Regions from separate parts of the Pseudarthrobacter sp. MOO14 genome, predicted to be linked through region 1. Evidence: riboswitches for the same ligand, from Rfam matches in the RefSeq annotation. Region 1 holds a riboswitch; each other region holds the start of a gene.
What was found. A riboswitch is a leader RNA that binds a small molecule or an ion and turns the genes downstream of it on or off. The one in region 1 is predicted to bind S-adenosylmethionine.

Region 1 (4,271 bases):
TGGTCGTGGAGGTACCAGTCCAGGTTCGCCAGGACCTTGGCCCTGGTTGCCTCGCCGGCGCGCAGGTAATAGCTCCGGGACTTGGTGAGTTCCATCAGGTCCGTGGTGGTCACCTTGTCCTGCCAGTGCGTGACATGCCCTTCGAGCCCGGTGAATTCGGGCCCCACCACCGGCTTGTGGCCCGGGCGGTACACATCGCCGGCGTGCATGATCCTGGAGAGCCTGTGCACCCACGGCACCGAGGTATCCAGTTGGTTCCAGATGAGTCCGAGCGTTCCGTGCGGGCGCAGGACGCGGGCAAGTTCGGTGCTCGCAGGCAGCGCGTCGCACCAGTGCCAGGCCTGCGCCACGGTGACGACGTCGAAGGAGGCTTCGGCCAGCCCCGTCGCCTCCGCGGTCCCCGCCACGGCCGTGGCAGCAGGGCAGTGTGCCGCGAGTTGGGCGAGCATGTCCGTGGAAGGGTCGACGGCGGTTACCTCCAGGCCAAGCTCCAGCAGCAGGGCCGTAAACTTCCCGGTACCGGCCCCGACATCGAGTGCGTCACGGGCCTGCGCCGGGACCAGCCACCGGGCTGATTCCACGGGGTAGCCCGGCCTGACGCGCTGGTAGTGCCGTCCGCCGTCGCGGAAACTGCCGCCAAGTTCCCGCCGGCGCCCGTGATCAAGCTTGGGGCCACCCCGAACCACGCGTGGACTCCTTCAATTCCGACTGTTGATGCCCCTCGAATTTACCGCACCCCCTTTGGACATGTGCTGGGGGAGCAGGAGCGGGAGGTGCCCTAGTCGTCGATACAGGGGGCCGCACCGGCCGTGCCCGGGGTGTTGGGTGCCCAGTGCGGGTAGGTGCGGGAGTCGTTGGCGGGCACCCAACGGCCTGCGTCAACCACGTAGTCCCAGCCCAGCCCGTTGCTGCGCAGTGCGCGGATGCCGGCAAGAAGGCGTTCGGCATCCTCCAGCCGGGATCCGACGCCGAAGCTCGCCCGGAGTGATCCGTTGGGCAGGCCCAGGCGTTTCAGCAGTGGGTGGGCGCAGAAGCGTCCGTCCCGCAGGCCCACGCCGTGCTCCGCCGAGAGGTAGGCGGCCACCAGCCCGGCGTCGTAGCCTGCAACCGAGAAATTGACCACGCCGATGGTGTCCGTTTCCGGATTGGTGTCCTTGAAGATCTGGTGGACGGTGACGCCATCGATGCCCTGGAGGCCCTCCACCAGGAAGGAGCGGATGGCGGACTCGTGGGCGTGCCAGCGTTCCTGGTCCAGTTCCGCGATCACCTGGGTGGCGCGGGCCAGCGTGGCGGCTCCCAGGACGTTGGGCGATCCCCCCTCATGGCGGGCCGGGCCGGTGGCCCAGCTGACGCCGTCGAGCCTTGCTTCCTTGACGGCACCGCCCCCGGCCAGGTGCGGGACACCGGCGTCCAGCCAGTCAGCACGTCCCACCAGGACGCCTGCGCCGAACGGCGCGTAGAGCTTGTGCCCGGAGAACGCAAGGTAGTCGACGTCGTCCGTGCTGATGTCCACCCGGCGATGCGGCGCAAGCTGGGCGGCGTCCACCACGATCCGTGCGCCGTACTGGTGCGCCAGCGCGGCCAAGGCCCGGATGGGGAGGATCTCGCCGGTGACGTTGGAAGCGCCGGTGACGGCCAGCAGGCTGACCCCGCCCTGCTCAAGTTCGGTGCGGACTGCCTCCAAAGTGCCGCTGATGGTATCCGCGGCGACAATGCTGCGGTGCGGGACGCCCTGCCAGGGCAGGAGGTTGGCGTGGTGTTCGATGTCCAGGTAAAGGACATCTCCGGCGGGGCGGCCGTCCGCCAGCGGCAGGCAGCCGGCCAGCAGGTTCAGGGAGTCGGTGGTGTTGCGGGTGAAGATGACCGAATCGCCGGGGCGCCCTCCCACGAAGTCGCGGACAATGTTGCGTGCGTTTTCGTACACTGAGGTGCTGATCTGGGATGCGTAGCCGGCGCCCCGGTGGACACTCGCGTAGTACGGGAGGATCTCGTTCAGGTACGCGGACACCACTGACAGCGCCGGTGCGGAGGCGCCGTAGTCGAGGTTTGCGTAGCGGACGTGGCCGCCGGAGATCAGCGGCGCCTGGATCTCGGCGCCGGTGACCGCGGCGAGGGGCCGGCCGGCGACGGCCTGTCGCGGATCCGCCGCGGCGGCGTTGGCGGTGGCGGAAAGGGGGGAGACGGTGGCAGTTGTCACAGAGACCTCACTTGGATACAGGACTCCGGCACAGTGGAATCCGCGCTTGCCGTATCCGCTCCGGACCGGCCTGGTCGTCACCCGGGGCACCCCACCGCGAATGGAGGGTTGCCGGCCAGCAAACCGGGGTTTTGCGCTGGCACTCGTGACCTGGATAAAAGCGTAGAACATGGAATGGGCAGGACTAAAGCCGCGGCAATTGTTAAGGCTTTTGTTACGCCCTGCCGAAGAAACGGCCGCGGACGCCCCCTCAAGGAGGCGTCCGGCGTCGTATTGTTCGATTATTGTGCCGCTAGGGCGACTGCTGGAGCAGGTCGTCGAGGTCCGGGTTCAGCCGGTGCAGCACCTCTGAATGCAGGATCGAGTTCGTGGCCAGGGCATTGCCGCCGAACGGGCCATCCTCGCCTTCGAGGGACGTGAAGCGGCCGCCGGCCTCCACCACGATCGGTACCAGGGCAGCCATGTCGTACAGGTTCAGTTCGGGTTCGCAGGCGATATCCACCGAGCCTTCCGCCACCATGCAGTAGGACCAGAAGTCTCCGTACGCCCGGGTCCGCCACACGTCTTCCGTCAGGCCGAGGAAGTCGTCAAGGTTTCCGCGTTCCTTCCAGCCGCCCAGGCTGGAATAGGAGAGGGAGGCGTCGGCCAGGTTTGAGACGTTGGAAACCCGAAGCCGGGTGGCGGCGGCCAGGGACCTGCCCATGTACGCGCCCATGCCTTTGGCAGCCCACCAGCGCTTGCCCAGTGCCGGAGCGCTGACGACGCCCACCACCGGCTCGCCCTCGTCCACCAGGGCGATCAGCGTGGCCCAGACCGGGACGCCGCGGACGAAGTTCTTGGTCCCGTCGATGGGATCGATGATCCAGCGCCGCGAGCCGTGGCCGGTGCTGCCGAATTCCTCACCCAGAACGGCATCGCGGGGCCGGGAGCGGGAGAGTTGGCCTCGGATGGCCTCCTCGGCCGCCTTGTCGGCGTCGGTGACCGGCGTCAGGTCCGGCTTGGTCTCGACGTGGAGGTCCAGGGCCTTGAACCGGCTCATCGTCTGGTCGTCCACGGAGTCGGCCAGGACGTGGGCCAGGCGCAGGTCATCGTTGTAACTCGAAGCGGGTTGGATCATGGTTCCAAACTACCGTCTGCGGGCGTTTCTGCCGGGAGAACGCGTCAGTTGACGCTGCCAAGCTCCTTCGTTTCCTGTGCTTCCATCCTTGGATCGGCGCCGAGCAGCCGCCGCAGGGACGCCAGGCGGGCGGCGCCGGTAGGGCCGGCGTGTCCGCCGTCCACCCACTCGTCCAGCCCGCAGTTGACCGCCGTTGCCGTGTGCTTGCAGCCCCGCTCGCAGTTTTCGATGCCCGGGGAGAGATCCGGGAACGAGCGCAGGATCCTGTCCGGGTCCACGTGCGCCAGGCCAAAGGACCGGATCCCCGGGGTGTCGATGATCCAGCTGCCGGGCGGCGCGTCCGCGAGCCGAAGTGCCAGCGCCGACGACGACGTGTGCCGGCCGCGCCCGGTGACGGCGTTGACGCCGCCGGTGGCGCGCTCGGCGCCCGTGAGTGCGTTCACCATAGTGGATTTGCCCACCCCGGAATGCCCCAGCATCACGGTGACGGTGCCGTCGAGGTGTGCGCGGAGGGCGGCCACCGCAGCGCTGTCCAGCCGGGCGGAGAGGCCGTCGTCGGACCGCGCGTCGATCCCGGAGGCCTGTGCGTCGGCGGTCTTGCTGATGATGACGGGGAAGTCCAGGTGCGTGTAATTGGAGAGGAGCTCGGCGGGATCCTTGACGTCGGCCTTGGTCACCAGCAGGATCGGCGCGATCCCGGCGTCGTAGGCCGCCACCAGGGCGCGGTCAATGAAGCCTGTGCGGGGCTCGGGGTTGGCGGCCGCCACGACGATGACCAGCTGGTCCGCGTTGGCCACCACGGCGCGCTCCACGGGGTCGGTATCGTCGGCACTGCGGCGAAGCAGGGTGCGGCGGTCCTGAATTTTCACCAGCCGGGCCAGCGTGTCCGGGGCTCCGGAGACATCCCCCACCAGGGAGACGAAGTCGCCGGCCACCACGGGATTGCGGCGAAGCTCG
Region 2 (4,271 bases), 1.3 Mb from region 1:
CTTCGACGGCCACATCCACCCCGTCACCGGCAGCCTCGGCCACAAGACGGGCCGCATCCGCAGGCGTTCCCACCGCCGTGGCACCGGCGTCCAGGGCCAATGGGTGCTTGCCCGGATTCGGATCGATGGCTATCACTCCGGCGGCCCCGGCGAGGCGGGCCGCCATGACGGCCGATAAGCCTACTGCGCCGATGCCGAAGACAGCCACGGACTGTCCCGGACTGACGCCTGCCGTATTGAGCACGGCCCCCATTCCGGTGAGCACGGCGCAACCAAACATCGCCGCGACGGTGTCCGGGACGTCGTCGTCAATCACCACCACCGACTCCCGCGCCACCACGGCGTAATCCGCAAACGCCGAGACGCCCAAATGGTGGTTGATGCGCTCCCCCCCCGGCGTGCGCAGCAAGGCCGGCCCATGCAGCAGGTCACCGGAGCCGTTGACCTCCGCAGCGCGGTGGCAAAGCGCGGGCCTCCCGGCCCGGCAGGCCCGGCAATGGCCGCAACTGGGCACGAAAACGAGCACCACGTGGTCTCCCACGGACACATCGGCTACCCCGTCGCCCACGGACACCACCCGCCCCACCGCCTCGTGGCCCAATGCCATCGGAAGCGGCCGGACCCTGGAGCCGTCCACCACGGACAGGTCCGAATGGCACAGGCTCGAATAGGTGATGGCAACCCCAAGCTCACCGGCGCGCGGCTGCGGTTGGTCCAGTTCCTGCACGACCAATGGTTTCGCGTCAGCGTAGGCGGGCTTTCCCGGTGCCTGTCCGGCGGCGGGAACGGTCGAATACAGGACGGCTGCCTTCATGACACGATCATGCCGTACTTCCACCCCGGGCCTGCCGCACTGTGGCACCGCGGCGTCCACCGGCAGCGTGCACCGGAAGCACCGCAGGGCAGCAGCCGGCCGCTGCCGGGACGGGCACAGCTAGGCCAGGAACGTCGTCCGGAGCTGGTTCCCCAGCTGTCCGATCTCGGTCAGGAAGCCGTCATGGCCTATCGGTGCCGAGATCATATGCACGTCAACCTCACCCGGCAGGGCCTGGGCCAATTCGCGGGACTGGGACGGGAAGTAGAGCCGGTCGGAGTCCACGGCGGCAACGAAGAACCGGGCGGTGGCGGATGCCAGGGTCTCGGCCAGCGGCCCGCGGCCACGGCAGACATCGTGGCTCATCAACGCCTCGGTGAGGGCGATATAGCTGTTGGCGTCGAACCGGCGGACGAGCTTCCTGCCCTGGTGGTCCAGATAGCTTTCCACTTGGTAGCGTCCGCGGTTTGCCAGCAGTCCGCCGTGCAGGGGCGACTCGGGAGCCTGGGGTTCCCGGCCGAAGCGCCCTTCCAGTTCCGCGGCGGACCGGTACGTGATGTGGGCGATCCGCCGTGCCAGGGCCAGTCCGTCTTCCGGACACGGTCCGCCGTAGTAGTCGCCGCCGTTGAAGTTCGGATCCTGGCGGATGGCCAGGGTCTGGGCCTGGGCGAAAGCGATCTGTTCAGCCGTGCTGGCAGCGCCGACCGAGATGACGGCGCAGCGCTGCACCCGGCCAGGGTAGGTCACCGCCCACTCCAGGGCGCGGGCACCCCCCATGGAACCCCCAAGGACGGCGTACCAGCTCCCGATGCCCAACTGGTCCGCCAGCCGGGCCTCGGCAACAGTGCTGTCCCGCAGGGTGACCAGGGGGAAGCGTGAGCCCCAGGGTGCTCCGTCGGGAGCGGCCGACGACGGGCCCGTGGACCCGTAGCAACCGCCCACAATGTTGACGGACACCACGAAGAACCTGTCCGTATCGACGGGAGCCCCGGGACCGGCCAGCTGTTCCCACCAGCCCTCTTCGTCGGTGTCGCCCCGGGTCACGTGGGTGCTGCCCGTCAGGGCATGCTCGATCAGGATGGCGTTGCTGCCGTCCGCGTTCAGCGTGCCCCAGGTTTCGTACGCCAGGGTGACATCCGGCAGGTAGCCGCCGCCTTCGAGCTCGAGTCCTCCGATGGAGGCGTAGCGGACAACTCCGTGTTCGGGAATGGTGGTACGGGCGACGGTAACCGTCATGGCAAGACCTCTTCTACGCGCTTGCCTGCCGTCATTTGACCGGCAGGCCAGGTCTTCACCCGGGGCACCCCACCGCGGAAGGAGGGTTGCCGGCCAGCAAGCCGGGGCTGTCACTGGCACTCATGACCTGGTTCGAGTGTACGAAACACTCCCCGGTCCAGGCCAAGAGTGTGACTGGTTGTGACTTCCCGGCGCTGCCGGCCGGCAGCGCCCCGGCGTGCTGGCGGTCAGGCGTCGGCGCCGCCCTTGGCCGCGCGGAAACCGGCCTCCAGGTCGGCCAGGATGTCGTCGATGTGCTCCAAGCCAACCGACAAGCGGACCAGCCCCGGATTGACGCCGGCCACCACCTGCTGCTCGGGCGAGAGCTGGCTGTGGGTGGTCGACGCCGGGTGGATGACAAGCGAACGGACGTCGCCGATGTTGGCGACGTGCGAGTGCAGTTCCAGGGCGTCGACGAAGCGCTTGCCCGCCTCCGCGCCTCCGGCCAGGTTGAAAGCGACGACGGCGCCGGTCCCCTTGGGCCCGTACTTGCGGCCCCGTTCGTACCAGGGGCTGGACGGCAGCCCCGCGTAGGCGACCGATTCGACGTCGTCCCTTCCCTCCAGCCAGCGCGCCACCTCCGTGGCGTTGGAAACGTGCCGTTCCACCCGCAGGCTCAGCGTTTCCAGGCCCTGCGAAATCAGGAAGGCGTTGAAGGGCGAAACCGCCGAGCCAAGGTCGCGCAGCAACTGGACACGGGCTTTGAGGATGTAGGAAAGGTTGGCGCCCAGTGCGCCACCCTCGCCAAGGTCCCGGGCGTAGACCAGCCCGTTGTAGGTGGGATCCGGGGTGTTGAAACCGGGGAACCGGTCGGGGTCCTTGCCGAAATCGAACTTGCCGGAGTCGACGATGACGCCGGCAATCGCCGAGCCATGACCGCCCAGGTACTTGGTGGCGGAGTGGATCACGATGTCCGCACCCCACTCCAGCGGCCGGATCAGGTAGGGCGTGGACAGGGTGTTGTCCACGATCAGGGGAACGCCGGCGTCGTGGGCCACCTGGGAGATGCCTTCGATGTCCAGGACGTCCTGGCGCGGGTTGGATACCACCTCGCCAAAGAACAGTTTGGTGTTGGGCTGAACGGCATTCCGCCACTGATCCAGGTTGTCCGGATCTTCCACGAAGGTGACCGCGATGCCGAACTTCTTCAGGGTGTGGGCGAACAGGTTGTAGGTGCCGCCGTACAGGCTGGGGCTGGCCACGATGTGGTCCCCGGCCTCGGCGATATTCAGGACGGCGAAGGTCTCCGCGGCCTGCCCCGAGCTCAGCAGCAAAGCGGCCAGGCCACCTTCGAGGCTGGCGATCCGCTGCTCCACCGCGTCCTGGGTGGGGTTGCCGATGCGGGTGTAGATCGGCGCCAGTTCGGCCAGCGCAAAACGGTTGGCTGCGCTCTCGGCGCTCGGGAACACGAAGGACGTGGTCTGGTAGATGGGAAGGGCGCGGGCCCCGGTGGCGCTGTCAGGCTCCTGGCCTGCATGGATCTGGCGGGTTTCGAAGGACCATCCGTTGGACATCTCAGTCTCCTATGACATGGGCCCGGCATGCTGGGAGCACCACGGGCCGCGCTTGCTTCCGGCAATTGCCGGACAGCCTGGTCCTCACCCGGGGCACCCCACCGCGGATGGAGGGTTGCCGGCCAGCGAGCCGGGGCTTAACGCTGGCACTCATGACCTGCGCCCAGTGTAGGAACATCACTCCGGCCGGGACAGCATTGTGACGAACATGGTCTTGCCGCTGTGTGCGGGCCGTGGGGGTCTCAGCCGACGGGCGGGGGACGGATCCGGGCGCGATGGCAGTCCGATGTGGAGGTTTTCCAAGGTTCCACAAATAATGCGAAGGATCGCCCGAGGTTTGGCCGCCAGCCGTCCTGGCCCGGATACCGTGGAAGCCGGACGACGTTATCCCGTCGCCCCCCAACCACGCACAAAGGAATTCGATTCCGTTGCCCCAGTCTTTGCGCCTGGCCCTTGCCGCCGCACTGTTGTCCGCCGTCGCCTTCTGCTCAAGCGGTACACCAGTGCAAGCCTCGGCGCCGCCAGCGGCAGCCACCGCGCCCGCCGCCGCTCCCTCGTCCGCTCCCGACAGCCCCAATGGCCGCTACCTGGTCCAGTTCCCGGCGGGAACTGACGTCCCAACGGCGGCGCGCAACCTTCGTTCCCAGGGGGTCGCCGTCGACCACACG
Region 3 (4,271 bases), 1.3 Mb from region 1:
CCAGGTGGTTGACCACCACGAAGACAATGGCCATCCCGCGCAGCAGATCCACGCGCGAGTCCCTGTTTCCCGGCTCCTGGTAGCTCCATGCGGTGGCGGCGTTGACCCGGCGGGGAATCTGCCACAGCGCCGCCAGGAGGATGGCCATCGCCACGGCCACGGTCCAGACCGCAGCCCCGGACAGGGTGTTGGCCCGGACATACGATCCGTCCGCGGCCACATCGGTGACCGGCCCGGTGACCACAGCAGAGGACTTCAGCCGGTCCAGCGCAGCTTTGGCGATGGCGGGATTTCCGGTGAGCAGCCAGTCGATGCTGGCCACGCCGGTATCCCGGGTGCTGGTGCGCTCGTCCCACACCACCGCCGCCGTCCTGGCGAAAGCCGGCGAGGTGGCGGTACCCACCACCTGGTCCCACCAGGCCGTCTTGATATCCGCCTCCGGCGGTCCGCCCGCGGCAGGGCTGTAGAACGCCGACGTCTGGAGCAGTAGCGGCTTCCTGCGGACCTCCGCGTAGGCACTGTAGAAGTTCTCGCTGCCCGCGCCGGTCAGCATCTCCTGGAGTTCACCGGCACGCGGCACGGTGTTAACGGCAGCGGCGCCGGCAGTGTCGTCATGGTAGGCAGTCAGGCCCACCCAGTCCACGGCGTCGTCCCCCGGATAGTAGGGGGCGTAGGCGGCGTCGGAGCCGTTCCAGGCGCCGTCGCCGTTGGTGTCCAGGAGGGCGAAGCCGTCACTTCCAGGCTGCGGGGCATTCCTGCTCCGGTCAAAGGGGTAGTCCTTGCCCAGGTACGGCGCCCAGACCATGGCGGCCCGGCCGCCGTCGTCCTTTTTGACCGCTGCCGCGACCGCCTTGAAGGCCTCCCGGTAGGCGGCCGGCTGCTGCCCCCAGGCCACCCAGCTCGAGTTCATGTCCGGCGCAAACCGGATCAACAGCCGGCCCTTGAACCCGGAGGCCAGGTCGCGGACCTTGCCGGCGAAGGCTTCCGCTTCGGAGGCGCCGATCTGGTCCAGCGGCACCGTGGGCTTCACGGTGAGCATGGCGTGGGCGCCCTTGGCCGAGGCCTGCTGCAGGAACCCCTCGATGTTGTTCTGGTCCGAGTCGCGGAACGGCAGGCCGATGTCGTGGCCAAACACGGCCGGGCTCGCACCCAGCCGGTCGGAGAATCCAGCGGCGGTATCCTCGCCCCATTCAAGGACGGCACCCAGCCACGGCTTGCCTTGGTCCGGTTCCGCGGAGGCCGCCTGCGCAGCACCGGCGGGCGCCAGCAGCGCCAGGAGCACGACGACGGCGGCGGCCAGGAACGCCCCGGGGGAACGGTGACGGGCACGACGACGGCCGGCCTGGTGGTGCGATGTTGCTGCTCGCATGCTGGCAAGACCCCCCGGTACTCCCACTGTGACGGCAGGGCGGCGCCCCCGGTAGAAACTTTATCGGCCCGGCCGCCCTGCCGCGTTCCCGTGACGCGGTGGTCGCGGGCTCTCAATTACGGAACATGACGACGGCGGCCGTGCGGCTTGGCGGCGCAGGTGTTACGTTTTTGGGGAGTAATGAGTACCGGTGTTAAGCCCTGACTGGCCGGTCGGCAACCCTCCTCTCGCGGCGGGGTGCCTCAGGTGAATACTTGGCATATCGACCGATTCGAGCTGCAAGCGTGAAAGAAGGAGATCCGTCGTGTCTGACGCACCCGCCCCTGACGAAAAATTGTCCTACCGCCTGATTACGGGCCCGGACGACCGCTCCTTCTGTGAGCGGATCTCGGCTGCGCTTGCGGACGGTTACGTCCTGCACGGCAGCCCGGCGGCCACTTTCAACGGCAGCAGCGTCATCGTGGCCCAGGCCGTTGTCCTCCCGGCCGCCATCGCGTCGGCTGACGCCGCGGTGGCCACGGCTGTTGACGACCTGGAAGGCGAGTTCGACGGCGAGGGCCACGCATGAGCTACGCGGGAGACCTGACGCCGCAGGAAGCGTGGGCCAAGCTGGAGCAGGGCGCCATCCTGGTGGACGTCCGCACCGAGGGCGAATGGGCCCACATTGGCATTCCGGATACCAAGGCAACGGACAACGATCCGCTCTTCATCCAGTGGACCTTCCCCGGCGGCATCCCCAACCCCGATTTCGTGAAGGACCTCAAGGAGCAGGCGCCTGAGGACCCGGGCGCTGAGCTCGTGTTCCTTTGCCGTTCGGGCCAGCGATCCATCGCCGCGGCCGTGGCGGCCACCCAGGCCGGCTTCACTTCCTACAACGTCCTGGAGGGCTTCGAGGGGGAACCTGACCGCTACGGCGAACGGACCGTCAACGGCTGGAAGAACCGCGGCCTGCCCACCAACCTCGGAAAGAACTAAGTGACTTTCAATCAAGATGCCCCCGGCTGGAGCCCCGACACCCAGGCTGTCCGCGGCGGGCTGGACCGCACCAACTTCCAGGAAACCTCAGAGGCCGTCTTCCTGAATTCCGGGTTCGTCTACGAATCCGCGGCCGCGGCCGAACGCGCCTTCACCGGCGAGGACGAGCGCTTTGTGTACTCGCGCTACGGCAACCCGTCCGTGGCCACCTTCCAGGAACGGCTCAGGCTGCTGGAAGGCACCGAGGCCTGCTTCGCGACGGCGTCGGGCATGTCCGCGGTGTTCACGGCCCTGGGCGCGCTGCTTGCAGCCGGTGACCGCGTGGTGGCCGCCCGCTCACTGTTCGGGTCATGCTTCGTGATCCTGAACGAGATCCTGCCGCGGTGGGGAGTGGAAACGGTCTTCGTCGATGGCCCGGACCTGGACCAGTGGCGCGAGGCCCTGTCCAAGCCCACCACCGCCGTCTTCTTCGAATCCCCGTCCAACCCGATGCAGGAAATCGTGGACATCGCCGCGGTGAGCGAACTGGCCCATGCCGCCGGCGCCACGGTAGTTGCGGACAATGTCTTCGCCACTCCCCTGCTGCAGCGCTGCGGGGACCTGGGCGCGGACGTCATCGTGTACTCCGGCACCAAGCACATCGACGGGCAGGGCCGGGTCCTGGGCGGTGCCATCCTGGGCACCAAGGAGTTCATCGACGGCCCGGTGAAGCAGCTGATGCGCCACACAGGTCCGGCGCTTTCGGCGTTCAACGCCTGGGTCCTGACCAAGGGCCTGGAAACCATGAGCCTGCGCGTCCGGCACTCCTCGGCCACCGCCCTGCGGCTCGCTGAATGGCTCGAGGAGCAGCCTGCCGTGAGCTGGGTGAAGTACCCGCTGCTGACATCGCACCCGCAGTATGAGCTGGCGGCGAAGCAGATGAGCGCCGGCGGCACGGTCCTCACCCTTGAGCTGGCGCCCTCGGGCGGCCGCTCCGGCAAGGAGGCGGCCTTCGCCCTGTTGGACGGGCTGCGGATCATCGACATCTCCAACAACCTGGGCGATTCGAAATCCCTGATCACCCACCCCGCCACCACCACCCACCGCGCCATGGGGCCGGAGGGGCGGGCCGCCATTGGCTTGAGCGACGGCGTGGTCCGGCTCTCCGTGGGGCTCGAGGACGCGGACGACCTCATCCGCGACCTGGAACAGGCCCTGAAGCAGATCTAAGGCGTCAGGCCTGGCGGACCCGCAGCAGTTCCGGGGTGTCTTCCACGCCGGAAAGATCCAGGGCGCCGCGCATGGTGGCGTCTACGGCGTGCCGGACCACTGCACCGAAGCCCATATCCTCGGGAGGCGGTCCGGCCAGCGCCCTGTCGCGGGCCCGGCGCTGCTCGGCGGCCCCTGTCCCGCGGGCGATGATGTGCTCCACGCCCTGCCGGGCCATGGCCAGTTCGCCCTGTTCCTGAAGGACAGGCGCCAGGTAATCCACCAGGGAACGGGCTACGTCCGCGGCCGGGGCCGGGCGGAAGTTCCCAAAGTCCAGGAGCTCGCCGCCGAGTCCCGAACTGCTGGCCTGCCAGGAGGCCATCCGCAGCAGGACAGTGGGCACCGGCGCCGGGTCCACGCCCTCGCGCCATTCCCTGCCGGCCGATTCCACCAGGGCGCGGACCAGCACGGCGATCAAGGCTGCATCCTCGGCGCGGAGGCAGACGTCCGCCACCCGCACCTCCACGGTGGGGTGGTTGCGGGAGAGCCGCGCGTCGAAATACAGCATCCCTTCATCGAGCATCACGCCGGTGTCCAGCAGCCGGGTGACCACCCTCCGGTAGGCGGGGTACGTCCCGTAGATCGCGGCCGGGCCGGACGTCGGCCACCGGTTCCAGGCCTGGGTACGGTAGCTTTCGAACCCGGTGGGGACGCCGTTCCAGTACGGCGAGTTGGCGCT

Region 2: it holds a riboswitch for S-adenosylmethionine, as region 1 does, so the genes downstream of both, metX (homoserine O-acetyltransferase MetX) here and AC4EEV_RS03615 (aminotransferase class V-fold PLP-dependent enzyme) in region 1, are expected to answer to the same signal.
Region 3: it holds a riboswitch for S-adenosylmethionine, as region 1 does, so the genes downstream of both, AC4EEV_RS09745 (DUF1737 domain-containing protein) here and AC4EEV_RS03615 (aminotransferase class V-fold PLP-dependent enzyme) in region 1, are expected to answer to the same signal.

Annotation. Positions count from the first base shown of each region.
Region 1 covers NZ_CM177849.1:779,689-783,959, reverse strand. The annotation lists gene AC4EEV_RS03620 (class I SAM-dependent methyltransferase) at 1-686, opposite strand, end outside; gene AC4EEV_RS03615 (aminotransferase class V-fold PLP-dependent enzyme) at 779-2,197, opposite strand; SAM riboswitch class IV at 2,235-2,348, opposite strand; gene hisN (histidinol-phosphatase) at 2,490-3,314, opposite strand; gene rsgA (ribosome small subunit-dependent GTPase A) at 3,359-4,271, opposite strand, start outside.
Region 2 covers NZ_CM177849.1:3,893,562-3,897,832, reverse strand. The annotation lists gene AC4EEV_RS17890 (alcohol dehydrogenase catalytic domain-containing protein) at 1-814, opposite strand, end outside; gene metX (homoserine O-acetyltransferase MetX) at 935-2,050, opposite strand; SAM riboswitch class IV at 2,063-2,178, opposite strand; gene AC4EEV_RS17880 (bifunctional o-acetylhomoserine/o-acetylserine sulfhydrylase) at 2,278-3,603, opposite strand; SAM riboswitch class IV at 3,647-3,761, opposite strand; gene AC4EEV_RS17875 (S8 family peptidase) at 4,032-4,271, shown strand, end outside.
Region 3 covers NZ_CM177849.1:2,065,450-2,069,720, forward strand. The annotation lists gene opgC (OpgC domain-containing protein) at 1-1,369, opposite strand, end outside; SAM riboswitch class IV at 1,546-1,660, shown strand; gene AC4EEV_RS09745 (DUF1737 domain-containing protein) at 1,674-1,937, shown strand; gene AC4EEV_RS09750 (rhodanese-like domain-containing protein) at 1,934-2,344, shown strand; gene AC4EEV_RS09755 (O-succinylhomoserine sulfhydrylase) at 2,345-3,553, shown strand; gene AC4EEV_RS09760 (glutamate--cysteine ligase 2) at 3,558-4,271, opposite strand, start outside.